One region of the Lentibacillus cibarius genome, then DNA from elsewhere that is predicted to be linked to it. Evidence: predicted binding sites of a transcription regulator. Region 1 holds the regulator's gene; the other holds the start of a gene.
What was found. Region 1 encodes LexA, which represses DNA repair genes until DNA is damaged. Its sites were predicted from a motif close to CGAACATATGTTCG; they were not measured.
Positions count from the first base shown of each region.

Region 1 (5,954 bases):
GACCATCTTCCCCAACTGCAATGGAATCATGTGTAAAAACATATGTGACAGGGTTATTCATAATGGCTGAAAGACGCAGTGCCGGACGCAGATAATCACTGAATACGAAGAATGTACCGGCATAAGGTTTTATCCCACCATGGAGTGCCATTCCGTTAGCTGCAGCAGCCATGGCTAATTCACGAACACCAAACCAAATATTTTTGCCTGCATAGTTTTCACGGGAGAAATCTTGTTCACCTTTGACCGTTGTTTTATTGGATCCTGCCAGGTCCGCACTTCCGCCAAAGAGGTATGGAACCGACTTAGAAATTTCGTTAAGCACTTCACCGGATGTGGCGCGTGTTGCCTTTGTATCGTCTTCCGGACTGTACACAGGGAGGTTATCAGCCCAATTATCCGGTAGTTCCCCGTTGATAGCGTTCTCTAGTTCAGCCCCGAGCTCAGGGTATTTCTCCTTGTAGTTCTCAAACAAACGATTCCAATTCTCTTCAGCTTCAGTACCTTTTTTGCCTGCCTTTTCCAAAAAGTCCTGGTAAACTTCATCCGGAACATCGAAATCATCATGTTGCCACTCATAATGTTCTTTCGTTAATTTCACTTCATCTTCACCAAGTGGGGCTCCGTGTGATGCTGCAGATGCGGATTTGTTTGGTGAACCGTAACCGATGACGGTCTTTACTTCAATTAGTGTTGGCTGCTGTGTATTCTCTTTAGCCTCTTTAATTGCACGACGAATTTCATTCAAATTATTTCCGTCATCAACACGGAGGACTTGCCAACCATAAGCTTTAAATCGTTCTTCGGTGTTATCGGAGAAAGCGCGGTTTAATTCTCCGTCCAGTGAAATATCATTGGAATCATACAATGCAATCAATTTTCCAAGACCAAGATGACCTGCCAGTGAGGCCGCCTCATGAGAAATACCTTCCATAAGATCTCCGTCACTAACAAGCGCATATGTATGATGATTGATGATGGATAAGTCCTGTTTATTGTATGTTGCTGCCAGATGTGCCTCGGCCATCGCCATTCCAACTGACATAGCAATCCCTTGTCCAAGAGGGCCGGTGGTGGCTTCAACCCCATCAGTATGATGCACTTCTGGGTGCCCAGGGGTAATGGATCCCCACTGACGGAAAGATTTCAAATCATCAATCGTTACATTATAACCGGACAGATGCAAGAGTCCATACAATAACATAGAGCCATGACCGGCGGACAGGACAAAACGATCCCGGTTAAACCATTTGGAGTTTTTAGGGTTGTGCGTCATAAAATCTGTCCATAATGTGTATGCCATTGGTGCCGCTCCCATTGGGAGACCGGGATGACCGGAATTTGCGTTTTCTATCGCATCAATTGCCAACGTGCGGATAGTGTTGATTGATAGCTGCTCAGTGTGCTGCGACAAAGTAATACCCCTTTCCATTGTTGTTTTCATGTCCTCTTAATTCTATAACGAAACCGATTATACAACAACCATAAATAAACCGGCTCATTTAATGCTTCTTATCTTTTTCCTGTAAATCACGAACTTTTTTTGGCGTAACATCTTCACCTTCCGGGTCTTTCACCGTCATGGATTTCAACTGATTTTTAAAGGATTTCCTTACGTTTTGTAAATATTCTTCCCGCAATTCTTTTTGTTCGGCCTGTTCTTTCACGGTCAGACCTTCCTCTTTTGACTTTTTAGCGAGTTTATTTATGCGTTCCAGTTTTTCTTTTGATATCATTGGTAAACCTCCTGGAGCCTATAAATAGGAACAATAATGCCCCTATTTTTTCATAGTACGATTTCCATATGCCTTTATCAAGTTTTTTGATATTCTTGGTATCTGCGATGGACGGTCGCTCTGGAAACTGGGTGCCCAAGTCCTTTCAAGGTTTGAGCAATTTCCTCAAACGTCATATTATTACTCTCTCTTAAGCGCACAATTTCTTCTATCGGAAATTGTTTTCGTTCCTTTCCTGGAGCTTTATTACGGTTTGTTAAGTTATTGCTTGGGTCATATCCGCTATCAACCGCTTTTTTCATACCTCGTTTAATTTTTGCATTATGTATTTTTCGTTGATATTCTTCTACAATACTGACTATCTGCAGTACCATCGAATCTGATTCAGACAATTCCAGCTGCCCATCATGCAGAGCTGTATAAATATTAACATTCATTTTTTGTAGCTGATGAAATAAAGCAATTTTTGAATTCCCTCGCCCAAGTCTTGTTTCATCCTGTATAAGCAAACTGTCAGCCTCACCTGAAGAAAAATAATCAAGCATCTGAAAAACGCCTTCCCTGTTTATATCATATCCGCTCGCCTGTTCCTCGATGTGTTCGACAATTGTAAATGCATAACGATTGGCAAGCTGCAATAATTCTTCTTTTTGTCGGTGTAGCGACGTTTCCTGTGTTTTTTTATCCGTACTTACACGGCAATAAATAATCGCTCTCAATTTGAAATCTCCTTCTAATATTATGCACTTGTTATTAAAGCGACATATAAAAATCCTAACGCAAATGCAAATGCTACCAAATAGAATATATCCGTTTTCGTCATTTTTTCAAACATTTAAATCAATCCCTTCATTAAACAGAACTATTGTTCGTATCTGCGTTATATTATATACGAACAGGTGATCTTGTCAAGTGTTTTTTCGAACGAATGTTTGCTTTTTGGGAGTCACCATGATAAACTTCTAGTAACAAATTCTATTCACGAGGTGTTTGATAGATGACAAAACTCTCCAAGCGTCAGGAAGCGATTCTGGATTTTATTAAAGAACGTGTAAGTGAAAAGGGCTATCCCCCTTCCGTACGGGAAATTGCCGAAGCGGTGGGACTTGCGTCAAGTTCGACTGTTCATGGCCATTTGGCAAGACTTGAAAGTAAAGGCTACATCAGAAGAGACCCTACCAAGCCAAGAGCAATAGAGGTGCTAGATCTGTCAGATGAAAGCCATATACCAAGAGAGGAAGCACGGTATGCACCCGTCATTGGTAAAGTAACAGCAGGACTGCCCATCACTGCAGTAGAAAATATTGAGCAGTTTGTGCCACTGCCGGGATCTATTTCGGGTGGTACGGAAGAAAATTTGTTTGTTCTTATTATTGAAGGAGAAAGTATGATAGAAGCCGGAATACTTGATGAAGATATGGTCATCGTTAGACAGCAGAGCACAGCACAAAACGGGGACATTGTTGTTGCTATGACAGATGAAGATGAAGCAACCGTCAAGCGATTCTTCAAAGAAAAAGATTGCATACGACTCCAGCCGGAGAATGCGACGATGGATCCGCTCATTTATCCCAATGTAACCATTTTAGGCAAAGTGGTTGGATTGTACCGTAACATTGATTAGAGGTGAGATTCTCGTCAAAAATAACAATGTCTTGTCAACACATAATCAAGGCTATACATTAAATTGTTTATACTACCTCTTCCAACAAGGTAACACTAAAAGAAAAAAGACCTCTCATAAGCTAACATAAGCATATGAGAGGTCAATATTCACTTTAGTACGTACTCAAATACTGTTCTCTTTCCCAAGGGTGTACAGTTGTGCGGAACATTTCCCACTCGATTTCTTTGGCCTCAATAAAATGTTCAAACAAATGCTCACCCAAGGCATCAATGATTATTTGATCTTGCTGTAACGCTTCCAGTGCATCCATTAAGGTTGCAGGTAAATCTTTTATACCGTTCTGCTCACGTTCTTTTCTGTCCATCATATAAATATTTCTGTCAACTGCCGTCGGTGGGTTTAGTTTATTTTGAATCCCATCAAGTCCACTCGCTAGCAATACAGACATAGCCATATACGGATTAGCCGATGGATCAACACTTCTGACCTCAATCCGTGTACTTAACCCTCTGGAATAAGGAATACGGACAAGTGGGCTTCGGTTTGTCCCCGACCAGGCAACGTAGCATGGTGCTTCATAACCTGGAACAAGTCGTTTATAGGAATTAACAGTCGGGTTTGTAACGGCCGTGAAATTGGTAGCATGTTTGATCATCCCAGCAGTAAACTGGTATGCAATTTCACTGAGCTGCATATCACCTTGTTGATCAAAAAAGCTGTTTTCCCCATTTTTAAACAAGGACATATTCACATGCATACCGGAACCATTGACACCAAACAGCGGTTTTGGCATAAAAGTTGCGTGGAGATTATGTTTTCTCGCTATCGTTTTCACTACCAATTTGAATGTTTGAATATCGTCTGCATGTTTTACTGCATCTGAGTATTTAAAGTCAATTTCGTGCTGACCTGGTGCTCCTTCATGATGGGATGCCTCAATCTCGAAACCCATTTCTTCCAATTCCAGCACAATATCACGTCGACAGTTTTCCCCTAAATCCGTTGGTGCGAGATCAAAATACCCGCCACGATCATTCAATTCCAGCGATGGGTCACCTTTTTCATCTAATTTGAATAAAAAGAATTCCGGTTCTGTTCCAATATTGAAAGCATCAAAACCTAATTCCTCCATTTTCTGCAAATTGCGTTTCAGGTTATACCGTGGACAGCCTCCAAATGGCGTGCCATCCGGATTATAAATATCACAGATGAACCGTGCCACTTTCCCTTTTTCAGATGTCCAAGGGAAAACAACAAATGTATCAAGGTCAGGGTGCAAATACATGTCTGACTCCTCTATCCGTACGAACCCTTCGATGGATGATCCGTCAAACATCATTTTATTATCTAATGCTTTGTCGAGCTGACTGAGAGGAATTTCAACATTTTTTATTGTTCCCAGCATGTCAGTGAATTGTAGACGGATGAACTGGACGTTTTCCTCCTCGATTTTTTTCATTATTTGTTCTCTTGTCAGACTGTCAGACATTCAGTTTCCTCCTAAGTATAGGTTAATTTTCATTGAAAAAACCTGGATAATTCACCCCGGTGCAAATGAGATCTGCCGGGTATAGTGGTCTCGGTCAATTTCACTTTCAAATATTTTCGAAGTTCACGGTCAGATAAGTCATGACTTGCCGCCATTTCCTTTCTGTCACACTTGTCATCTGAAAGCATAATTTTTTTAATTCCAGCCAAATTAACTCCTTTATCCAGTAATTTTTTTATTTCTAACAAACAATCAACATCGTTAAAGGAAAATAAACGCTGATTACCGGAAGTTCTTGCCGGGGTAATTAAACCATGCGATTCATAATATCGGATTTGCCTAGCTGTTAGTTCTGTCAGCTGCTTGACGATACTTATAGAAAACAACGGCATCGAACGCCGATCCTGATCATTCATTAGAAATCCCCCTTTCTTTATGAAAATAAGATTATCAAATGTTAATTTTATTGTCAATTCCATGTAAGGTTTCTTTACATCATCAATTAAAAAAAGAGCTTGTATAGCTCTTTTTTATTGCGTAATTAGTTCTTTTTGTACTAGCTCCTGCATGGCGGCTTCTAGGGAGAGTTTTACGTGTGCATATGTCAGTCCACCCTGGATAAAAGCCATATATGGTTCGCGAATTGGCCCGTCCGCCGTCAGTTCAAGACTGGCTCCTTGAATGAATGTGCCAGCAGCCATAATTACCTCATCCTCATATCCAGGCATTGCAGACGGATAAGGCTTTACAAAAGCATTCACCGGCGAATGTGCCTGGATTGCCTGACAGAATGCTATCATAAGTTCGGCGCTATTAAATGTTACAGACTGTATCAAATCCGTACGTTTTGCCTGATAGCCCGGGGAAGTCTTAAAACCGGCTAAATCCAAAAATCTTGCTGTTAATATAGCGCCTTTTAATGCTTCTCCAACAATCAGTGGTGCCATGAACAAACCTTGAAACATTTCCTGCAATATATGTAATGTTGCACCAGTTTCTTTTCCTAGGCCCGGAGCAGTCAGTCTGTTAGCGCATTGCTGTACAAGATCTTCTCGGCCGACAATATACCCCCCTGCCCTTACAATTCCGCCACCAGGATTTT
Region 1 covers NZ_VCIA01000001.1:3,508,657-3,514,610, reverse strand. The annotation lists gene tkt (transketolase) at 1-1,444, opposite strand, end outside; gene FFL34_RS17245 (DUF896 domain-containing protein) at 1,503-1,736, opposite strand; gene FFL34_RS17240 (YneB family resolvase-like protein) at 1,814-2,455, opposite strand; gene lexA (transcriptional repressor LexA) at 2,734-3,360, shown strand; gene glnA (type I glutamate--ammonia ligase) at 3,515-4,852, opposite strand; gene FFL34_RS17225 (MerR family transcriptional regulator) at 4,882-5,268, opposite strand; gene FFL34_RS17220 (methionine gamma-lyase family protein) at 5,383-5,954, opposite strand, start outside.

Region 2 (5,954 bases), 530 kb from region 1:
GGAAGGGCACGTCTAAATAAGCAGGCACTCGAGCACATAAACAATGCAGCAGCCAATTATTCCACACTTGAGTATCATGTGGCAACAGGGAAACGCGGGTCAAGGCATGCGATTGTCGAGGAATATATAAAACATTTAACCGGTGCTGAAGCGGCTATGGTTGTCAATAATAATGCGGCAGCTGTTTATTTAGTGCTAAAAGCGATCGCTTCTGGGAAAGAGGTGATTGTTTCACGCGGGGAACTTGTGGAAATTGGTGGGTCCTTTCGAATCTCTGAAATTATGGAAGAAAGCCAGGCTGTACTGGTCGATGTAGGCACAACGAACAAGACACATGCCAAGGACTATGAGACTGCCATCACAGACAGGACAGCATTACTCATGAAAGTGCATAAGAGTAATTTCAAAGTCGTTGGATTCACCCAAGAGGTTGACACATATGAACTTGTCGACATGTCCAGGCAATATGCTACTCCGATTTATGAAGACCTTGGCAGTGGAACACTATTTGATTTTCAAAAGGAAGGCATCGGGATGGAGCCGACTATCCAGGAGAAAATAAAATCAGGAATTGATATTCTTTCTTTTAGTGGCGACAAGTTACTTGGTGGACCTCAAGCAGGCGTAATCGTGGGCAAAAAATATTACGTTGATAAATTGAAGGAACATCAGCTTGCCAGAGTCCTGCGCGTCGATAAATTTACGCTGGCAGGATTGGAGGCAACGTTAAAAACTTATATGAAAGGTCAGGAACGAAACGACATCCCCACCATTCGTGATATAGTGGCATCCAGTGAGTCTGTTTTAAGAAAGGCTCGCCAATTCATGGAAAAGATAGAAGCCGGCAAGACGGGATTCAGTTGCGATATTAAGCCGGGATATTCAAAAGTCGGTGGAGGAACGATGCCTGATGCAGAAATTGATACCTATCTCGTTCGCTTAACGCATGATCGTTTTAGCAGTGCAGAACTTGCGGAAAAACTGCGTCAATTTAACGTACCAATCATTGCCAGGGTGAAAAATGAAGCGGTGATTCTCGATTTCAGAACGGTGCATGATGATGAAATGGATATAATTATTGAGGCATTTTTACAGATTTAGTACAGGCGGTCGGTATGTAGTGGTAACGTTGAAATGGCGGGATCGTGTGGGAATCGAACCCACCGGAGACGACACGCGCCTCCCAAATGGTTTTGAAGACCAAGGAGAACACCAGTACCTCAGCCGACCCCATGAAGATTGATTCAAATGTGAAGCAGTATACATTAAACGACTGTATCCACGTATCTATTATAAGGTATTTTGTCGAGATTAGCCAACAATAAATATATATTCTTATAGCGTTTTATAACCAAGAACATACTAAGAAGTGTAGGTGAATGATATGGCCCGTTACTTTACCATTGGAATGGCTGGACATATTGATCATGGGAAAACGGCTTTAACAAAAGCTTTAACAGGCGAAAATACAGATCGATTGCAGGAGGAGAAGGAACGGAGTATTTCGATTGAACCCGGGTTTGCATTGTTGATTAATAATGATCAATTGGAAGTATCCATTATCGATGTCCCCGGGCATGAAAGATTCATTAGGCAAATGATAGCCGGATCGGCGGGAATCGATATGGCTGTATTGGTCATTGCCGCAAATGAAGGTGTCATGCCGCAAACGAAGGAACACCTGGATATTTTATCATTGTTGGGAATTCAAAATGGATTGGTCGTTATGACAAAAGTGGATCAAGTCGACCAGGAATTACTCGACATTGTGTTGGACGATGTTAAAGAAACGATGGACGACACCTTTCTTAAAGATGCGCCGATTCATTTGGTCGATAGTTTGTCTGAAAAAGGCATTCCCGAGCTGAAGCAAGCTTTGACGGAAGAAGTCCTGCATATGAGGAAACCAGACAGGAAAACATCCTTTCGTTTGCCGATTGACCAAGTATTTACGGTGAAAGGTCAGGGTGTTGTCGTACGGGGAACAATCTATGACGGCGATGTCAAACAAGGTGAGCATTTAAAAGTATTGCCCCTTAAAAAAGATGTGCGGGTCAGACAAATCCAAAGACATCATCAACAGAAAACGATGGCTTCGGCAGGCCAGCGTACGGCAATCAATATTGGCGGGGTTTCGCGCAAGGAACTTTCCAGAGGCGACGTATTGGTAACGGATGACTTTTTTTCTGTTACTAATCTTGTTGATATTGTATTTTACCCGTTAAAAGATAGAAAACATAAGGTGAAGCAGCGTCAGCCGATAAAACTTTTTATTGGGACATCGGAAGTCATGGGGAAAATTATCTTTTTTGACCGAAACGAAATCGATGTGAGTGAGAACCAGGAAGTGTTATGTCAAATACAGCTGGATAAAGAAGTAGTAATCACTCGAGGCGATCGGTTTATTTTAAGAAAGCCTACCCCCATCGAAACCATCGGCGGCGGATGGGTTATAGAACCGGACGCAAAAAAGTACCGATTCGGAAAAAAGACAATTGAACAGTTGGAACTTAAAAAAGAAGGATCACCAAAAGATCGGGTTATCGCATTAATGGAAGAGAAAAAGGTATTAACACGAGCGAACATATTAAAAGAGGCATCTATTTCCGAGCGGGAATTGCGTGAAGTTGAAAAGGAACTCTTGGCAATGGAAGACGGGCTTTTCACACTAAATTCAACATTTGTCCATCTTAAAACAAAAATAATCGATTTACTTGAGACATTCCACAACCGCTTTCCAATGCGTATTGGCATTGACAAGGCGGAGATGATGTCTGAATTGACAGAGCACTATCCCGTTTCACTCATTGAATTTGCTATGAAAACATTAAAAGAAGAAAGTGAAATAACCATAAGGGATCAATATGTTTCGTTGGCAAATGTCAAGCCGGCGCTGCCATCTCAATGGAAAACAAGACTTGAATCCGCCGAAAAAGCGTTACAGAAACAAGGACTGGAACCAGGAAAGTGGAACGAGCTGCTTGATCAACATCAGATTCCATTAAAGCTTCAAAAAGAATTTTATTATTATTTACTGGAAACAGCTAGCGCGTATGTGCTGGACGATGAACGATTAATCGCAAAAGACGCGGCAGACCAAGCTTTGAGAAAACTGCAGGAATTTACAAATGGGGAAGACTTTACTATTGGGACCGCAAAAGACCATTTACAATTGACTCGGAAAAACATGGTGCCGCTATTGGAACTCTATGACCAATTAGGGTACACCAAGAGGACAGGGAATATGCGAACATGGGTAAAAAAGGTGCCGGATGGTTGAGTTCCTGGTGAAGCGATATGGGTAATGATTATGTTCATAAGTAAAGCAGCAGTGGATGCATTATGACTGGTGTTGCGTTTTCGTACCTGTTACCAGAAGATGGGGCTGCCCAATGGATCACTTTAGTGACGTTGGGTTCAGCCCTAAATATTTTTATACTCGTCTAATAATTACCTCCTCTTCATGCCTATAGCTCCCGAAAGTTAGCGCTAGTAGTTTGTTAAGAATGGATGCGAACAATTGTTTGACTTTTGTTCGCTTTGTGTAATACGAACAAAGGTTCTGTTAAAGGGGATGGTTAGCATGGATCAATTGCTTTTTCGATCATTGCAAACAAGAAAGAAACTTGAAATGATTTACTTAAGGGTCGATAATAGAACAAGTTACCGTGTGATTCGTGTGCTTGGTATGCATGAGGATCGGGTAATAGCATATTGTTTTACACGAAAAGAAGTAAGAACGTTTAAAAAAGATATGATATTGTCAATTGGACCAGTTCAAAAGGGGAAAATGGGGGCATAGCGATGTGTACAAACGGACGGACTGTAGCAAATTGGACAAAAGAAATACAGCCGGAACATGTGGAAAAGCTTAAAGAAATTTTACATAAATACGATGTAAAAACGAAGCAAGCTTTACAAAATGGATATTTAAGGTCGGATTGCCGGTCCAAACAATTTTTACGGACTGATACATAGAAACCCTTCCGTCGAATCAGACTATGCACATGGAGGTGTTTCTGAAATGGGTAAACGACGTAAAAACGACACTGGAATCAGTGACGAACAAGCGGTAAGAAAAAAGTTGTCGAAGGAATATGATCATGAGTTTGCAAATGAACCGTTAACAGAAAATGAACGGCATAACAATAAGAAGACGAAAAAACGACAATGAATGTGCATAGGGGATGGGTCTTTTTCCCCGTTCCCTTTCAGAAAACATAGTAAGGGTGGTCATGCGGTGAATGTTCGGATGGAATTAGTTTATCAGACACCCAAAGGAACAGAAACAACCTTTACTTCGGAGGAAATGGCAGCCCCGAAGGCATTGTTAATAGCTGAAGACTTACAAAAAACAGGCCGTTTGGACGACATACAATTCATTGACAGCCATGAAAATAGCTGGAATGTGAAGGAATTAAAGAAACAGATGGAAGAGATTAAAGCCGAACCGCATCATATCACGGTTTATTTTGATGGTGGTTATGATCTGCAAACACAGAAGTCCGGCTTGGGATGTGCTATCTATTACGAGATGAATGAAAAAGCATACCGGCTACGGAAAAATGCTTCTGTTGATGAGCTCGAATCCAATAATGAAGCAGAATATGCCGCTTGTCATCTTGCATTACAGGAACTGGAAAATTTAGAAGTTCATCATTTGCCGGTTACGATTACTGGCGACTCGCTTGTTGTTATTAAACAATTGCAGGGTGAGTGGCCGTGCTATGAGTCAAACTTATCCAGGTGGGCAGACCGGATAGATCATCTCATTAATCGTATGGGGCTTGACCCGGAATTCAACATCGTATCCCGGAAAAAGAACAAAGAAGCAGATCAACTGGCGTCTCAAGCATTGGAAGGCACTGAGATTACAAGTACGAGCGAAGTAACCAAGGGAAAATAATTCTATACTTTTTCCTTGGTCAAATCCACCCATACATAGGCGCTTCCACCCATGGATATACGTCGAGTTGCTGTGTATTCGCTCCGGCTACCGGATACCCGCAGCTTGAAAGAATTCATGCAAGATGTGTTTCAGCAGTGCCGTTGAAGATTTAAGTACCCAAGCATTACATAATGAGTTTAGAAATTAGATGCACCTACATACGGACCATAAGGTTAATAAACCGCATAGCCAATATTACCAGTTAAAAGTGGATATCACCTCAAAAACTATCAACCTATTTTAAGTGCAATAACACAACAGCGCCTCACTAGCAGCTAGCAGACCGTAACAGGGCTTAATTTTATCAATTACCCAGCGTTCAAGTACAAAATATATTATAATAGAAAGACAGACGATTAATGAGACCGGAAAGGAAAGGAGCATTCCTATGAAACTATTTCACACAGCGGACTGGCATTTGGGAAAACTTGTCCAAGGTGTTTACATGACCGAAGACCAGCGATACGTGCTGGAGCAGTTCATCCAAGCGGTCGAGGATGAGAAACCGGATGCGGTCATCATTGCCGGGGATTTATATGATCGGGCAGTACCACCGACAGAAGCGGTGCATTTGCTTAACGAGGTGCTAGAGCGAATCGTGCTGGAGCTGAAAACCCCTGTCCTTGCTGTGGCAGGTAACCACGACAGCCCGGGCCGCCTGAATTTCGGCAGCAGCATAATGAAAGAGAATGGCTTTTATATTACTGGCCATTTAAAGAAAGATATGCAACCGGTTGTCCTTTATGACGAACACGGTCCGGTGCAGTTCCACCTTGTTCCGTATAGTGATCCGAGTGTCGTTCGCAATGAACTGGACGACGAGACCATCCGCTCACATAATGATGCTGCTGAAAGAATCATAGAAACGCTCCACGGCCAAATGGATCCGAACAGCCGACATGTTTATGTTGGTCACGCCTTTGTAACCCCATTCGGGGAGGAAGAAGAGAATACGAGTGACTCGGAGCGGCCACTTTCAATCGGAGGAGCAGAGTATGTTGATGCG
Region 2 covers NZ_VCIA01000001.1:2,982,448-2,988,401, forward strand. The annotation lists gene selA (L-seryl-tRNA(Sec) selenium transferase) at 1-1,101, shown strand, start outside; tRNA gene FFL34_RS18340 (tRNA-Sec) at 1,136-1,232, opposite strand; gene selB (selenocysteine-specific translation elongation factor) at 1,385-3,280, shown strand; gene FFL34_RS14680 (WYL domain-containing protein) at 3,584-3,802, shown strand; gene FFL34_RS18345 (SUI1 family translation initiation factor) at 3,805-3,978, shown strand; gene sspO (small acid-soluble spore protein O) at 4,025-4,174, shown strand; gene FFL34_RS14690 (reverse transcriptase-like protein) at 4,241-4,906, shown strand; gene FFL34_RS14695 (exonuclease SbcCD subunit D) at 5,337-5,954, shown strand, end outside.
Region 2: FFL34_RS14680 (WYL domain-containing protein) is a predicted target of LexA. The motif match lies at 3,514-3,527, and genes of this name have one in related genera.